Regions from separate parts of the Streptomyces sp. SD15 genome, predicted to be linked through region 4. Evidence: riboswitches for the same ligand, from Rfam matches in the RefSeq annotation. Region 4 holds a riboswitch; each other region holds the start of a gene.
The links. A riboswitch is a leader RNA that binds a small molecule or an ion and turns the genes downstream of it on or off. The one in region 4 is predicted to bind cyclic di-AMP.
Positions count from the first base shown of each region.

Region 1: it holds a riboswitch for cyclic di-AMP, as region 4 does, so the genes downstream of both, ACX28W_RS22765 (M23 family metallopeptidase) here and ACX28W_RS13750 (transglycosylase family protein) in region 4, are expected to answer to the same signal.
Region 2: it holds a riboswitch for cyclic di-AMP, as region 4 does, so the genes downstream of both, ACX28W_RS05070 (M23 family metallopeptidase) here and ACX28W_RS13750 (transglycosylase family protein) in region 4, are expected to answer to the same signal.
Region 3: it holds a riboswitch for cyclic di-AMP, as region 4 does, so the genes downstream of both, ACX28W_RS36780 (C40 family peptidase) here and ACX28W_RS13750 (transglycosylase family protein) in region 4, are expected to answer to the same signal.

Region 1 covers NZ_JBTLMO010000022.1:125,812-130,017, forward strand. The annotation lists gene ACX28W_RS22755 (M16 family metallopeptidase) at 1-794, shown strand, start outside; gene ACX28W_RS22760 (M16 family metallopeptidase) at 791-2,179, shown strand; cyclic di-AMP (ydaO/yuaA leader) riboswitch at 2,372-2,536, shown strand; gene ACX28W_RS22765 (M23 family metallopeptidase) at 2,550-3,314, shown strand; gene ACX28W_RS22770 (GntR family transcriptional regulator) at 3,496-4,191, shown strand.
Region 2 covers NZ_JBTLMO010000004.1:21,027-25,232, reverse strand. The annotation lists gene ACX28W_RS05075 (PP2C family protein-serine/threonine phosphatase) at 79-1,206, shown strand; cyclic di-AMP (ydaO/yuaA leader) riboswitch at 1,461-1,616, shown strand; gene ACX28W_RS05070 (M23 family metallopeptidase) at 1,628-2,671, shown strand; gene ACX28W_RS05065 (aldo/keto reductase) at 2,788-3,732, shown strand; gene ACX28W_RS05060 (PrsW family intramembrane metalloprotease) at 3,764-4,206, opposite strand, start outside.
Region 3 covers NZ_JBTLMO010000057.1:29,168-33,373, forward strand. The annotation lists gene pcrA (DNA helicase PcrA) at 1-1,943, opposite strand, end outside; cyclic di-AMP (ydaO/yuaA leader) riboswitch at 2,288-2,459, shown strand; gene ACX28W_RS36780 (C40 family peptidase) at 2,468-3,652, shown strand; gene ACX28W_RS36785 (tellurite resistance/C4-dicarboxylate transporter family protein) at 3,749-4,206, shown strand, end outside.
Region 4 covers NZ_JBTLMO010000011.1:145,673-149,878, forward strand. The annotation lists gene eno (phosphopyruvate hydratase) at 260-1,546, opposite strand; gene ACX28W_RS13750 (transglycosylase family protein) at 1,868-2,572, opposite strand; cyclic di-AMP (ydaO/yuaA leader) riboswitch at 2,577-2,740, opposite strand; gene ACX28W_RS13755 (transglycosylase family protein) at 2,918-3,928, opposite strand; gene ACX28W_RS13760 (cytochrome P450 family protein) at 4,104-4,206, opposite strand, start outside.

The DNA.
Region 1 (4,206 bases), on a different contig from region 4:
TGGACGCGGCGACCCTGGAGGACGCCCGCGCCTTTTTCCGGACGTACTACGCGCCCAACAACGCCGTGCTGTCGGTCGTCGGCGACATCGACCCGGAGCAGACGCTCGCGTGGATCGAGAAGTACTTCGGTTCCATCCCCGGGCACGACGGGAAGCCCGCGCCGCGTAGCGGCACCCTGCCCGACACCCTCGGCGAGCAGCTGCGCGAGGTCGTCGAGGAAGAGGTCCCGGCACGCGCCCTGATGGCTGCCTACCGGCTCCCGGAGGACGGCACGCGCGCGTGCGACGCGGCCGACCTCGCCCTGACGGTCCTCGGCGGCGGCGAGTCCTCCCGGCTCTACAACCGGCTCGTACGCCGCGACCGCACCGCCGTCGCGGCCGGGTTCGGCCTGCTGCGGCTCGCCGGAGCGCCCTCCCTGGGGTGGCTGGACGTGAAGACGTCCGGCGACGTCGAGGTCCCGGTGATCGAGGCCGCCGTCGACGAGGAGCTCGCCCGGTTCGCCGAGGAGGGCCCCACCGCCGAGGAAATGGAGCGCGCCCAGGCCCAGTTGGAGCGCGAGTGGCTGGACCGGCTCGGCACCGTCGCGGGCCGCGCCGACGAACTGTGCCGGTACGCCGTCCTGTTCGGCGACCCGCAGCTCGCCCTGACCGCCGTGCAGCGCGTCCTCGACATCACCGCCGAGGAGGTCCAGGAGGCCGCCAAGTCCCGCCTGCGCCCCGACAACCGGGCGGTGCTCGTGTACGAGCCGGTCGCCGCCGCCACCACCGACGAGGACGAGGAGGCAGCGAAGTGACCGAGCTCGCCACCATGGACTTTCACCAGCAGCCCCAGGCCGGCAAGGCCAAGCCGTGGGCCTTCCCCGCCCCCGAGCGCGGCGCCCTCGACAACGGCCTGACCGTGCTGCACTGCCACCGCCCCGGCCAGCAGGTCGTCGCCGTCGAGGTGCTGCTCGCCGCGCCGCTGGAGGCCGAGCCCGCGAGCCTCGACGGCGTTGCCACGATCATGGCGCGCGCCTTCTCGGAGGGCACCGACAAGCTCTCCGCCGAGGAGTTCGCCGCCGAGCTGGAGCGCTGCGGCGCCACGCTCGACGCGCACGCCGACCATCCCGGTGTGCGGCTGTCGCTCGAGGTGCCCGTGTCGCGGCTCCCCAAGGCGCTCGGTCTGCTCGCCGACGCCCTCAGGGCACCGGCGTTCGCCGAGAGCGAGGTCGAGCGGCTGGTGCGCAACCGGCTCGACGAGATCCCGCACGAGACGGCCAACCCGGCCCGCCGTGCCGCCAAGGAGCTCTCCAAGGAGCTGTTCCCGGCCACCTCGCGCATGTCGCGCCCGCGCCAGGGCACCGAGGCGACCGTCCAGAAGATCGACTCGGCGGCCGTACGCGCCTTCTACGAGAAGCACGTACGCCCCGCCACGGCCACCGCGGTGATCGTCGGTGACCTCACCGACGTGGGCCTCGAAGCCCTGCTCGCGGAGACGCTCGGCGCCTGGACCGGCTCGTCGGCCGAGCCGCGACCCGTGCCGTCGGTGACCGCCGACGACACCGGCCGTGTGATCATCGTGGACCGCCCCGGCGCGGTCCAGACGCAGCTGCTCATCGGACGCGTCGGCGCCGACCGGCACGACCGTGTCTGGCCCGCCCAGGTCCTCGGCACGTACTGCCTCGGTGGCACCCTCACCTCGCGCCTGGACCGCGTCCTGCGCGAGGAGAAGGGATACACCTACGGTGTGCGGGCGTTCGGCCAGGTACTGCGCTCCGCGCCGGACGGCACGGGCGTCGCGATGCTCGCGATCAGCGGCTCCGTGGACACCCCGAACACCGGCCCGGCGCTCGACGACCTCTGGAAGGTGCTGCGCACCCTCGCGGCCGAGGGCCTGACGGACGCCGAGCGCGACATCGCCGTACAGAACCTGGTGGGTGTGGCGCCCCTCAAGTTCGAGACCGCGGCCGCGGTGGCGAGCACGCTCGCGGACCAGGTCGAGCAGCACCTGCCGGACGACTACCAGGCGACGCTGTACCAGCAGCTGGCCGCGACCGGCACCGTTGAGGCCACCGCGGCCGCCGTGAGCGCCTTCCCGGTGGACCGTCTGGTGACCGTCCTGGTGGGTGACGCCACGCAGATCGAGGAGCCGGTCAAGGCTCTGGGAATCGGTGAAGTGAGCGTCGTGACCGCCGAGTAGGACAGCACGGCCCATGGGGGCCCAGGAGGCCGCAGAGCCTCCTGGGCCCCCATTTGTCCGTATTGATAGGGAGGTTGCCTGTCTGCCCTGTGGCATGCGCTACAAAAGCCGTGATCCGTTTGTTGATTGAAAGATGTCCCGTTTAGCGTCGGTCCGGCTGTTCGTCAGGCAGTGCGCCGCGCCCGCGGCACCGGACAGTCATCGCCGAGTCCCCGTACGGCGCGAGCCAGGGGAGCCGGGGACCCACACGCAGTCCCTGGGGTGAATCGGACGCCCTTCACGATCCGAAGGGGGTCCGTAGGAGACCTTCCTGCTCCGAACCCGTCAGCTAACCCGGTAGGCGAGAAGGAAGGAAAGGACCAGCCCTTACATGGCGTTCACCTGTGGCTCAGGGAAGCACCGCCGTCCGAGCCGCGTGAAGCGCACGACCACGAACGCCGTCGGCGTCGCGGCGCTCACCAGCACCGGTGTCATCGGAACCCTGGCCGCCCCGGCGTTCGCCGCGGACACCTCCGCCGATCCGATCGGGCTGACCCGGGCCGTCTCGATCGGTGACTCGGTCGCCGCGCAGATAGATGCGCAGGCCGCCGCCCAGCAGCGCGCCGCCAAGGAGGCCGCAGCGCGGAAGCAGGCCGAAGAGGCCGCGCGGAAGCAGGCCGCGGAGGAGGCCAAGAAGGAGCGTGAGGCGGAGGAGCGCGCCGCCCGCGCCGCCGAACGCAAGCGTCTGAACTCCTTCGTCCTGCCGATCACCGGCTCCTATGTCTCCACCGGTTACCAGGCCGGCGGCAGCCTCTGGTCGTCCGGCAGCCACACCGGCGTCGACTTCCACGCGGCGTCCGGGGCCTCGGTCCACGCGGTCGGCTCCGGCACCGTCGTCACGGCCGGCTGGGGCGGCGCCTACGGCAACCAGATCGTCATGAAGATGAACGACGGCACTTACACGATGTACGGCCACCTGTCGTCCATCGCCGTCTCCGTGGGGCAGACGGTCACCCCGGGCCGGCAGATAGGCCTCTCCGGGGCCACCGGCAACACCACCGGACCGCACCTCCACTTCGAGGCCCGCACGACGGCGGAGTACGGCTCCGACATCGACCCCGTCGCCTACCTCCGCTCGCACGGAGTGAACGTCTGACTTGCGGCAGTACTTCCGAAGCCCCGGCTCACCCAGCCGGGGCTTCGTCGTTTCGAACGACTCTGTCCAAAAAATATCCATGGATTCCGGCCCGCCATCGGAAATTCCGAGTCTCTGCAATAGAGTCACTGAACAAGCGTCAATCGACGGCGTTTCACGGGGATTAAAGCGGAGGTCCGGTATGCGTGTTCCTGCGCACTCGGTATGCACAGCGATCCGCGACGACATCGTCGCGGGTGTCTACGAGCGCGGTAGCCGGCTCACCGAGGAACTGCTCGCGCGCCGCTACGGCGTCTCGCGGGTTCCGGTGCGCGAGGCCCTGCGCACCCTGGAAGCCGAGGGCTTCGTTCTCACCCGTCGACACGCGGGCGCATGCGTCGCGGAGCCCACCGAGCAGGAGGCAGCCGATCTCTTGGAGATGCGCATGCTCCTGGAGCCGCTGGGTGCCGCCAGGGCCGCGCAGCGCCGCACCGAGGCCCACCTCAAGGTGCTTCGAGGCCTGGTCAGACTGGGTCAGGAGCGGGCCAGGAGGGGCAACAGCGAGGATCTGCGCTCGCTGGGCGGCTGGTTCCACGAGACGCTCGCACAGGCCTCCGGAAGCCCCGCGCTGACCTCCACGCTGGCTCAGCTGCGGCACAAGATCGCCTGGATGTACGCGGTCGAGGCGCCGGCCAATCCGGCCGAGTCCTGGGCCGAGCACGGCGGGATCGTGGACGCGGTGGCGCGCGGCGACAGTGAGCGGGCCAGGGCGATCACGGCGCTGCACACCGAGCGCGCGACGGGCGCGCACCGATTGCGCTTTCCCGCCGGGGGAGATCGCCAGGATCGTGTGAGGACTTCGCAACATCCCGTAAACATGACGGGCCTGCGTCATTAACACGGGAGCCGTATA
Region 2 (4,206 bases), on a different contig from region 4:
CGGGTGGGGCAGCGAGGAGGTGCGCAGCGGGCTGGAGGGTCCGACGACCGGGCGGGCCGGAAGGTGCCCAGGCACTCCGTGTCCGATCCGAGGCCGCAGGGCGAGCCGACTCCGTGCCCCACCGAGGGGAAGCGGCGGAAAATCTCGTACGTGCGGGCCTTCGTCCGGGCGCTGCCCGCGCTGCTCGTCGTCGCCGGGGCGTTCTACGAGTACCTCACGCCGACGGCGTACACCGCGGGCCCCCTCTTCACGGCCGCACCGCTCGTGGCCGCGCCGCTGTTCTCGCTGCGCGGCACGGTGCTGACCGGCGCCGCGGCGGTCGTCGTGGTGCTCGCGATCCACCTCCGGTTCGGCCTCGCCTTCACCGTGGACGCGATCACCGAGACGTTCACGGTGGCGACGGTCTCCGTGCTGGCCGTGCTCATCAACAACCTTGTACGCCGCGGCGGCGAACGGCTCGCCTCGGCCCGCGAGATCGCCGAGGCGGCCCAGCGTGCCGTGCTGCCGGAGCCCGAGGAGCGGATCGGCGGGCTCGAGGTCGCGGCGCGGTACGAGGCCGCGCAGGCCGGCGCGTTCATCGGCGGCGATCTGTACGCCGTGCAGGACTCCCCGCACGGCGTACGGCTGCTGGTGGGCGACGTACGCGGGAAGGGTATGGGCGCGGTGGGCGCCGTGGCGGTGGTCATCGGGTCGTTCCGGGAGGCCGCCGAGCAGGAGGCGACGCTGGAGGCGATCGCGGGGCGCCTTGAGCGGGCGCTGGCGCGCGAGGCCACCCGGCGCGACAGCATCGAGATCTCCGAGGGGTTCGCCACGGCCGTCCTCGCGGAGATCCCGCACGGAGGCCGCGTCGTACGGACCGTCAGCCGCGGCCACCCGCCGCCGCTGCTCCTGCGCGAGGACGGTTCGCTGGTCGAGCTCGCCGCCGAGGACCCCGCACTGCCGCTCGGCATGGGCGAGTTGGGCACCTGGCCGGACCGTGGGGAGGAGGTGGATTTCCCACGCGGGGCCATGCTCCTCTTCTACACGGACGGCCTGTCCGAGGCCCGCGACCGGCACGGGAACTTCTACGATCCGGCGGCGCGTCTGGCCGGGCGGGTCTTCGGCGGCCCGGACGCGCTGCTGGCCACGCTCGCCGAGGAGGTCCGCCGGCATACGGGCGGCGCCTTGACCGACGACATGGCGCTGCTCGCGGTACGGCGTCCGTGACTGTTGCGCGCGGTTCTTGATCGTTGTCACGAGGGGTGATCGGTCGACGCCCCTCCGCATAACAACTGACACGCCGTCAAGTAAACGTGTTTCGGTGAGGCGTGGTCAACTCGCCCGATTTTCGCCGGTCATCACCCGTAAGTCCTGGCCAAAAGCTGTTAACGATCAGTCCGAACAGCTTGGAATCCGGTGCCCGAGTCTATTAACGTTCGATAACGCAGCGCGGTCGTCCCAGCCGTCACAAGAGATGGCTCCGTGCGCACGCGCCGAATCCCGCAAGGGAACCGGGGAACCACCAATTTGGGGTGAATCGAGCGTCTTTCGCGGTGAGATACCGCGGTTGACGCGCGTAGGAGACCTTCCTGCTCCGAACCCGTCAGCTAACCCGGTAGGCGAGAAGGAAGGAAAGGAGCACGCCCACGTGGCGTCCAACCGGCCCGCCCAGCCCACTTCGTTCGCGCCGAACGACACTCAGACTTTTGGCTACGCATACGGCAACGACGAGGGCCCCTGGGAGGAGTGGAATCCCACCGAGGATTCCGTCCGTCCCGTCCGCGGCCGGCACCGCGTCTCCAAGCAGCGCGGGGGCGGACTCGCGCGCAGCTCCACGGTCCTGGGCGTCGGCGTCATAGCCGCCGTCGGCGCGGGCGGCATGGCCACCGCGGCGCCCGGCAAGCCGCCGGTGTCGATCTCGCTGCCCGACCTGTCCTCGGTCACCGACTCGGCCAAGGCCCTGATATCCGACGACGGCGGCTCCAGCACGCCCAAGGGCTCCGCCACACCGCTCACCAGCGCCGGCCTGACCAGCGCCGACGCCTCGGAGGGCAGCAAGGACGCGGGCGAGGCGCTGCGTGCCCGCATCATCCAGCAGGCGGAGTCGCAGCAGGACCAGGTCGACAAGGCGGCCCAGGCCGCCGCCCAGGCCGCCGCCGCGAAGAAGGCCGCCGATCAGGCTGCCAAGGCGGAGGAGGCGGCCGAGGCCAAGGCCGCCGCCGCGAAGGAGAAGGCGGAGCAGGAGGCCAAGGAGCAGGCCGAGGCCGCGCGCCTCGCCGAGCTCGCCAAGAGCTTTGCGCTGCCCACCTCCTCGTACACCCTCACCTCGACCTTCGGCCAGGCCGGCTCCCTGTGGTCCTCCGGCTACCACACCGGCCTCGACTTCGCCGCGCCCACGGGCACGCCGATCAAGGCGATCCACAGCGGCACGATCACCGAGGCGGGCTGGTCCGGCTCGTACGGCTACCGCACGATCCTCACCCTCGACGACGGTACGGAGCTGTGGTACGCCCACCAGTCCTCGATCGGCGTCAGCGTCGGGCAGAAGGTCAACACGGGTGACGTCATCGGGCGTGTGGGCGCGACCGGCAACGTCACCGGGGCGCACCTCCACCTGGAGGTCCACACCGGCGGCAGCTCCACCGGGATCGACCCGATGGCGTGGCTGCGGAGCAAGGGCCTGACCCCCTGATCTCAGCCTTGATCTCGGCTCTGATCTCTCGGCTCTGATCTTTCCGTCCTGATCTCTCCGGTGGGGCCGGCTTGCGTGCGGAATATACGCGTCCGGTACGCATGTTGAAGTTGAGCATGACTTCTCTTCGCAAGCTCGGCTCCTCCGACCTCGAGGTCTTCCCGCTCGCCCTCGGCGGCAACGTCTTCGGCTGGACCGCCGACGAGACGCAGTCCTTCGCCGTCCTCGACGCGTACGCCGCGGCGGGCGGCAACTTCGTGGACACCGCTGACGCCTACTCCGCCTGGGTTCCCGGCAACTCGGGCGGCGAGTCGGAGACGATCATCGGCCAGTGGTTCGCCGCCCGCGGCAACCGCTCCGACGTCGTCCTCGCCACCAAGGTCAGCGCCCACCCCGAGTACAAGGGGCTGGCCCCGGCGAACATCAAGGCCGCCGCCGACGCCTCGCTGCGCCGCCTGGGCACGGACTACATCGACCTCTACTACACCCACTTCGACGACACCTCGGTCCCGGTCGAGGAAATCATCGGCGCGCTCGACGAGCTGGTCCGGGCCGGCAAGGTTCGTGCGATCGCCGCCTCCAACATCTCTCCCGAACGGCTCTCGGAGTCCCTGGAGTTCTCCGACCGCGAGGGCTTCGCGCGCTATGTCGCCCTCCAGCCCCACTACAACCTCGTCTCGCGCGACACCTATGAGGGCCGGCTCCAGGAGATCGCCTCCCGGGCCGGCCTGGCCGCCGTCCCGTACTACGCCCTCGCGTCCGGCTTCCTCACCGGCAAGTACCGCCCGGGTACGACGGTCGACTCGGCGCGTGCCGAGGGCGCGGCCGAGCACCTCGAGACCGAGCGGGGCATCCGGGTCCTGGCCGCCCTCGACGAGGCCGCCCAGGCCCACGACGTCCCCGTTGCCACGGTCGCCCTGGCCTGGCTCGCGGCCCAGCCGACGGTCGCGGCCCCCATCGCCTCGGCCCGCACGGTCGACCAGCTCCCGGCGCTGCTCGGGGTGGCGGACCTGGTGCTCACGGACGCGGAGCTGGCGAAACTGACGGAGGCGTCGGCCTGAGGCCGCCGTACCGTATCCCGCGTACGGGCCCTTACGACTGATACGGGTTGTAAGGGCTGTAGGCGGGATACGGCGCCGGCGGGTGGCCGTAGCCGTGGTTGCCGCCGTAGCCGTACCCGGACCACGGGGGCGGTACCGGTACCGGCACGACCGGGGCCGTCGCCCGTGCCGCGTACGCGAGGGAGGGGCGGGCGACCTCCCGGCGGCGCCAGAGCTCGTGCAGCAATTCCCGCTCCCGTACGACGAAGTCGGCGTCGGCCCGGCCGAGCCGCCCCCGGTGCCGCAGAAACGCGAGCGAGGTCGCGTACGCCTCGTACTGGGCGACCGAGCGCGCCGCGGGCTTGCCGAAGCGACGGGCGGCGTATTCGCGGGCGAGTCGCCGTGCCCGCATCGATCCGAGCGCGTACGGCTCGGGCGCGGTCAGCCACCCGGCGGCGGTGTACGCCGGAAGTTCGGTCCGCACGGTCTTCAGCT
Region 3 (4,206 bases), on a different contig from region 4:
GTGATGACGCCGTTGCCGTCCTCCTCGTCGGGGATCTGGTCGGAGTCGGCGACGAGGGCGACCCGCTCCAGGAAGTCGGAGAGTCCGCCCGATGCCTGCGCCTCGCCCCCGCCCTCACCCTCGCCGGTCTCCTGCTCGAATTCCAGGGCCACGGCGGCGAGTTCCTGGAGGTTCTCGATGCGTGTCTCGTCCTGCGGGTCGGTCGAGGCCTGCAGCTCGGCGAGATAGCCGGTGCGCTCGAGGACCGCCTCCAGGACGGTCGCCGGGCCCGCTCCGGAGTCGACGATCGTACGGAGGTCCTCCATGAGCGTGTTGAACCGCTTGACCGCGTTGGTCGAGCGCGCCGCCATCCCGTACGCCTCGTCGACGCGGCGCAGCGCCTGCGGGAAGCTGATCCGCTCGCGCTGCGAGAGCGCGTCGATCATCGCTTCCGCCCGCTCACCGATGCCCCGCTTGGGCACGTTGAGAATGCGACGAAGCGGGACCGAGTCCTCGGGGTTGGACAGGACCCTGAGGTACGCGAGGACGTCCCGGACCTCCTTGCGCTCGTAGAAGCGGACTCCGCCGACGACCTTGTAGGGCAGGCCGACGCGGATGAAGACTTCTTCGAAAACACGGGACTGGGCGTTCGTACGGTAGAAGACGGCGACGTCGCCCGCCTTGGCCTCACCCGCGTCGGTGAGACGGTCTATCTCGTCGGCGACGAACTGCGCCTCGTCGTGCTCGGTGTCGGCGACGTACCCGGTGATGTGGGAACCGGCGCCCGCGTTGGTCCACAGGTTCTTGGGGCGGCGTGACTCATTGCGCTCGATGACCGCGTTGGCCGCGCTGAGGATCGTCTGGGTGGAGCGGTAGTTCTGCTCCAGGAGGATCGTCGTCGCGTCCGGGTAGTCCTCCTCGAACTGGAGGATGTTGCGGATGGTCGCGCCGCGGAAGGCGTAGATCGACTGGTCGGCGTCGCCCACGACGCACAGCTCGGCGGGCTCGAGGTCGCCCTCGGCCGGCGGCGCGTCCTCGGGCCGGTCGCCGGTCGCCGGACCGACGAGCTCCCTGACCAGCGCGTACTGCGCGTGGTTGGTGTCCTGGTACTCGTCGACCAGGACGTGGCGGAAGCGGCGGCGGTAGTGCTCGGCGACATCCGGGAAGGCGCGCAGGAGGTTGACCGTCGTCATGATCAGGTCGTCGAAGTCGAGCGCGTTGGCCTCGCGCAGCCGCGACTGGTACATCGCGTACGCCTGGGCGAGGGTCTTCTCGAAGCCGTCGGTGGCCTGGGCGGCGAAGTCCTCCTCGTCGATCAGCTCGTTCTTCAGGTTCGAGATCTTGGCGCTGAACGACTTGGGCGGGAAGCGCTTCGGGTCGAGGTCCAGGTCGCGGCAGACCAGAGCCATCAGGCGCTTGCTGTCGGCGGCGTCGTAGATCGAGAAGGAGGAGGTGAAGCCGAGCCTCTTCGACTCACGGCGCAGGATCCGCACACACGCGCTGTGGAAGGTCATCACCCACATCGCGTTCGCGCGCGGGCCGACGAGGTGCTCGACGCGCTCCTTCATCTCGCCCGCGGCCTTGTTCGTGAAGGTGATCGCGAGGATCTGGCCGGGGTGGACATGGCGCTCGCCCAGCAGATGCGCGATCCGGTGGGTGAGCACACGGGTCTTGCCGGAGCCGGCGCCGGCCACGATGAGCAGCGGGGAGCCGGAGTGCACCACGGCCGCTCGCTGGTTCTCGTTCAGCCCGTCGAGGAGCGCGGCCGGGTCCACGGCGGGGCGCGGGGCGCCGTCGCGGTAGTACGCGTCCCGGTCCGGCGGCACGTCGAACTTGCCGCCGAACAGATCGTCCGGAATCGGCTCCGGTACGTGATCGTCCTCGGGCGGCGGCGGGGGCTCTCCCTCATGGCCCCGCGAGGGCTTGAGGTCCGCCAGGAAGCTGTCATCAAAGAGGCTGCTCATCGCTCTCCGAGTCTAGGCCGCCCCACTGACACCCCGCCGCCACCCCGCGAACTCGACCGGATTCCGTGACCCGGGACGGGCAGACCACCCCGTCGCCGTCCCAGTCGCCGCCCCATCACCCTCCAGAATCGCTCCATTACGGTCGGCAATCCGCCAGTAATGAATGGACAGAAAGCGAAAAACCACCAGTTATCCCCCCAGGATTTCCCGCGCACAACAACGCCACCGAATAAGGTCACGAAAATGTATCGGGCATATCGCACATCAAACTTCACAGAAGCCACACGCATTGGCTAGCGTGCCGGGCAGGCCGCTCGACACTCACCGGCGAACGTCGCCGGGCCGTGCGGCCTCCGCCGAGTCCGGTGCGCCGTAAGGCAGTCGGAGCCGGGGACCCAACCGACCTTGGGGTGAATCGGTCCAACTGTCCTGGGGGACAAGGACCGTAGGGCAAACCTTCCGGAAGTACCCGCCCGAACCCGACAGCTAACTCGGTAGGCGGATCACGGAAGGAGTCGCCTCTCTTGGCGTCGCAACACAAGAGGAGTTCCAGGGGCGCGCGGGTAGCGGGCATACGGACTCCCGCCCTCGCCACGGCGGCCCTCACCTCCATGGCCCTGCTCTCCCAGACGGCCAACGCCGCGCCCTCGGCGGAGCCCAAGCCGAGCATCGAAGAGGTCGAGAAGAAGGTCAACGACCTCTACCACCAGGCCGAGACGGCCACCGAGAAGTACAACGCGACCAGGGAGAAGACCGCCAAGCAGCGGAAGCGCGTCGACGCCCTCCTCGACGACGTGGCCCAGCGCACCGAGAGTCTCAACACCGCACGTGAGGAGCTGGGTTCGTTCGCCGCGGCCCAGTACCGCACCGGCGCCACCACCCCCGACACCGCGACCCTTCTGCTGGCCGACGACCCGCAGGACTACTTCGACCAGACCCAGTTGATGAGCCGTCTCACCACCCGCCAGAAGGCGGCCGTCGACGACTACATCACCGAGCAGGCCGACACCACGAAGAAGCGCGCGGAGGCCTCCCAGAGCCTGCAGACGCTCACCACCTCCGAGAACGCGCTGCAGACGTCCAAGACGGAGGTGCAGCGCAAGCTCACCGAGGCGCGCGAACTGCTCTCGAAGCTGACCGCCGAGGAGAAGGCGCGACTCGCGGCGATCGAGAAGGAGAAGCAGGAAGAGGCCGATCGCAAGGCGGCGGAGCTGGCGCAGCAGCAGGCCGCCGCGGAGGCGGAGGAGAAGGCGCGCCAGGAGGCGGCGGCCCAGCAGGAGACGGACTCGTCGTCCGCGACCACGGGAAGCTCCAGCTCCTCCGGGACCTCGGCCACCGACGCCTCGTACACCGCCAAGGCCGACAAGGCCATCGCCTTCGCCCGCGCCCAGATCGGTAAGCCGTACGTCTGGGGCGCGACCGGGCCCGGCTCGTACGACTGCTCCGGTCTCACCCAGGCCGCCTGGAAGGCCGCCGGCGTCACCCTCCCGCGCACCACCTGGGACCAGGTCACGGCGGGCACGACGGTCGCCCTCTCCGACATCAAACCCGGTGACCTCGTCTTCTTCTACGACGACATCAGCCACGTCGGCCTCTACGTCGGCAACGGCATGATGATCCACGCCCCCAAGCCGGGTACGTACGTCCGCGAGGAGTCGATCTTCTACGCCGGCGAGTCGATCATCCACAGCGTGGTGCGTCCGGCGTAACGCCTTGGCCGCGGGGCACGCGCGCGTGAGACTCGTCGAGCTCCACGCGCGCGTGCCCCGCGGGCAACCGGTCCAAAGTTCCTTAGCATCAGGCCCATGCCAGCCACCTCCCCGCCCCGCACCCGGTGGGCCCGACTTCGCGCCTGGTGGGCGCGGCGTCCACCGAGCGACGGAGCCGCCGTCATGGCCACCGGCATCATCTCGGTCGGGCTGTATGAGACCGGCCACGAGACCCTGTCCCGTATCGCGCTGGTCCTGACGGCCGTCGCCTGGCTCGGGCTCGCCGCCGACTTCGTCGTACGGCTGCTGCGGGAGCGGGTGCGGTGGGTGGCGGAGGCCGGCACGCCGGGTGCGCTCACCGCGGTCGCGGCGACCACCGTGCTCGGCACCCGGCTCACCACACTGGGCCGGCAGGAAGTGGCCGAGGCCCTGCTCGCCCTCTCGGCCGTGCTCTGGCCGGGGCTGCTCTTCCTGGTCGTACGGCGCTTCAGGCCCCGTATGCCCGGTGCCGTGTTCCTCGGGTGTGTGGCCACGCAGGGGCTCGCGGTGCTGGG
Region 4 (4,206 bases):
CGTCCCCGCACACGGTACGGGACCGAGTACGGGGACGTACGTACGACGCTTCCTACGGCTGCAACGCTCAGCCCTTGCTGTGCCCATGGTCCGCAAAGCGGAACTGCGGGAACGCTCAGCCCTTGCTGTGCCCATGGTCCGCAAAGCGGAACTGCGGGAACGCTCAGCCCTTGCTGTGCCCATGGTCCGCAAAGCGGAACTGCGGGAACGCTCAGCCCTTGCTGTGCCCATGGTCCGCAAAGCGGAACTGCGGGAACGCTCAGCCCTTGAAGCGCGGGAACGCGCTGCGACCCGCGTACACCGCCGCGTCGTCGAGGATCTCCTCGATGCGCAGCAGCTGGTTGTACTTGGCGACGCGGTCCGAGCGGGCCGGGGCGCCGGTCTTGATCTGGCCGCAGTTCACGGCGACGGCGAGGTCGGCGATGGTGACGTCCTCGGTCTCGCCGGAGCGGTGGGACATCATGCACTTGAAGCCGTTGCGCTGGGCCATCTCCACGGCGTCCAGCGTCTCGGTCAGCGAGCCGATCTGGTTCACCTTGACGAGCAGGGCGTTCGCGGAGCCCTCCTCGATGCCGCGGGCCAGACGCTCCGGGTTGGTGACGAAGAGGTCGTCGCCGACGATCTGGACCTTGTCGCCCAGCTTCTCGGTGATGACGTTCCAGCCGGCCCAGTCGTCCTCGTACAGCGGGTCCTCGATGGAGACCAGCGGGTACGCGGAGACGAGCTCCTCGTAGTACTCGGTCATCTCGGCGGCCGAGCGGGACTTGCCCTCGAACTCGTACTTGCCGTCCTTGTAGAACTCGGACGCGGCGACGTCGAGCGCGAGCGCGATCTGCTCGCCGGGGATGTAACCGGCCTGCTTGATGGCCTCGAGGATGAGGTCGAGCGCGGCGCGGTTGGACTCCAGGTTCGGGGCGAAGCCGCCCTCGTCACCGAGGCCGGTGGACAGGCCCTTGGTCTTCAGCACCTTCTTGAGGGTGTGGTAGACCTCGGCGCCCCAGCGCAGGGCCTCGGAGAAGGACTCCGCGCCGATCGGGGCGATCATGAACTCCTGGATGTCGACGTTCGAGTCGGCGTGCGACCCGCCGTTCAGGATGTTCATCATCGGAACGGGCAGCAGGTGCGCGTTCGGGCCGCCCAGGTAGCGGAAGAGGGGGAGGTCGGACGCCTCGGAGGCGGCGTGCGCGACGGCGAGCGAGACGCCGAGGATGGCGTTGGCGCCGAGGGAGCCCTTGTTGTCGGTGGCGTCCAGGTCGAACATCGCCTGGTCGATCAGGCGCTGCTCGGTGGCGTCGTAGCCGACGAGCTCCGGGCCGATCTGCTCGATGACCGCGAGGACGGCCTTCTCGACACCCTTGCCCTGGTAACGGTTGGGGTCACCGTCACGGAGCTCGATGGCCTCGAAGGCGCCGGTGGAGGCGCCGGACGGAACGGCGGCACGACCCGTGCTGCCGTCGTCGAGGCCAACCTCGACCTCGACCGTGGGGTTGCCTCGGGAGTCCAGGATTTCCCGGGCTACGACGACGTCGATGGACGGCACGAGCATCTCCTTCTGGGATGTGACGCGGGTACGCGGGGCCGCGAGGCCCGCACGGCGCGGAGCCTCGTTCGGCTACGCGAGATGAGCCTAACCGGCCCGGAGGGATCGGCCAGCCGGTCGACCACCTCTTGGGCAGAACTGAGGGTAAACATTGTTCCCCGGGGGAACAAAAAGCCCCGCTCCGGCGCGTACGGGGGAACACGCGCCGGAGCGGGGAGCCCGGGGGGACGGGGGGACCCTCATCGGGGTCTCCAGTGTGGAGACCCCTCTTATGAGGGGGCTGTCATTCAGCTGAGGGCAGCCGAGGTCACCCCCGGCCGGCCGAGGTCAGCTGAGGTGAAGCTGCTGACCCGGGTAGATGAAGTCCGCGTCGTCGACGATGTCCTTGTTCAGCTTGAACAGCTGCTGCCAGCCACCCTTGACGTTCTTCTTCTCGGCGATCGTGCTGAGGGAGTCACCCGCGACGACCTTGTACTCGCCGTCGCCCTTCGCGACCTTCTCGCCGGTCGGGGTGGAGACGGTCTTTTCGGCGGCCGGGCGCTCCGCCGAACGGGAGGCGGGCTGCTCCGTCGTACGGGTGGTGCTCGTGCCGGTGCTCGCGCTCTGCGTGTCGGCCGAGGACGCGGTGGAGGGCGCGCTGCTGCTCGTACCGCCGCTGTACGGGGTGCTGGACAGGCCCGTGCCACAGGTCGGCCAGGCGCCCTTGCCCTGCCCGGCGAGGACCTTCTCGCCGATGGCGATCTGCTGGGACTTGGAGGCCTGGTCGGCGGTGGACGCGTAGGCGGTGCCACCGTACGCGGCCCAGGTGGAGGCCGAGAACTGCAGGCCGCCGTAGTAGCCGTTGCCGGTGTTGATGGACCAGTTGCCGCCGGCCTCGCACTGGGCGACGGCGTCCCACTCGGAGTCGGTGGCGGCGGAGGCGTTGCCGGCCGCCATCAGCGGGGCGGCGATGGCCACACCGGTGACACCGGCGAGCGTGGCGATACGGGTCGCCTTGGACGGGCGGCGGTGCTTGCCCTTGCTGAGCAGCATGGAGTGATCCCCTCACCGACGCCTGCGAGGTGAGCTGTCGGGTTCGGGCGGGTGAGTGCCCGGCCGCGCGCTCTCGGCGCACGTCTTCACCCCAAGCCACTCCCGGTCAACTACCGGGCGTGGCACTTACCTTGGGTCCCCCGCTCCTGCCTACGGCGCTTGACGCGTCGACTGTTCCCGTACGGCCGCTGGCAGGATTCGGCGTTGCGATCGTCGGGGCCCGCTGTGGCGAGCGGTGATGACCGTAGGCAGGTAATCGGCGGAATTTCAAAGACGATCAGGGCTTCTGAGACTCATGTCTCAGTCTCACCAAACCGGACATTCCACGTCGAACCATGACGTGAACTACCGCTGCTTTTCGCCCGATTCAGCACTAACTGCAAGGCTCTGACCGGGGAGGATGAGGTCCGGATCGGCGCCGACCGTCCCCTCGTTCGCGGCGTACAGCTCCGACCATCCGCCTTCGAGGTCAAGGGAGTCGGCGATGGTCCAGAGATTGTCGCCGACGCGGACGACGTACGAGCCGTCGACGACGTCTCGGGATGCGCCGGAGTCGCGGGAGGCATGCCGGCCGGAGGAGTCGCCGGTACGTCCGTCCACCGAACTGCCGGTCGCACTACCGCTCGTGTCCTCGTCGGCACTGCCGCCGCGGTGGCGCCCGGCGCCGGTCGTCGCACCCTCGGACGTACTCGACGAGTCGTCACTCTGACCCGACTTGTCCGACTCGTCACTCTTCGCCGTGGCTGTGGAGGGGCTGTTGGAATGCTGAGAGTCGGAGTCACCCTCGGTGCCGGACGACGTGGCGGCCTTCGTCGTGTTCCCGGCCGCACCCGAGGGCGAGTCGGACGAAGTCGAGCCCGACGACGGCGAGTCGGACGAGTCGGACGAATCAGAAGAATCGGATGAATTCGACGATCCGGATGAGCTGGACGAGCCGGACGCGTCGTCCACCACACCCGTGTCGACCTCGAACTCGGCCGAGTTCGCACTGAGCCCGGAGAGCGGTCCGCAGGTGGGCCAGGCCACGAGGCCCTTGTCGTCAAGAAGCCGTTCGGCGAGGGCTATCTGCTGCGAGCGGCTGGCCTGGTCGGCGCTGGGCGCGTAGGTGAGGCCGCCGTACTTCTCCCAGTTCTCCTGGGTCACTTGCAGGCCGCCGTAGTACCCGTTGCCGTTGTCGGCGCTCCACTCGCCGCCGCTCTCGCACTCCGCGACCCGGTCCCATGTGGTGCCGTCGGCCGCACTCGCACCGGTGGCACCGAGCAACGGGATGGCGATGGCCGATCCGGTCACTCCTGCCGCGACGATGAGGGCCGGAGCCTGACGGGGGCGACGATGGCGGCCGTTCCCGGAGAGCATGCGGAAGCCTTTCGCGTGACAGCAGATGACTGCGCGACGTATGAGCCGCGTTGACGAGTGAACGTATCCGCACCCGAACACTTGTCACAAGTCGATGCAGCGCAGATCACGTGAAGATCACAGAGTTGAGCGTCCGTCACCTTTTCGTGACCGGATGATCGTGATCCCGACATGCCTACGGACCCGGTGTGAACTCCACCGGAAGCGTGCGCAATCCCCGCATAATGAGACCGCCACGCCAGCGCAAATCGGCTGAATCCCCCGCGAGTTGGAGGTCG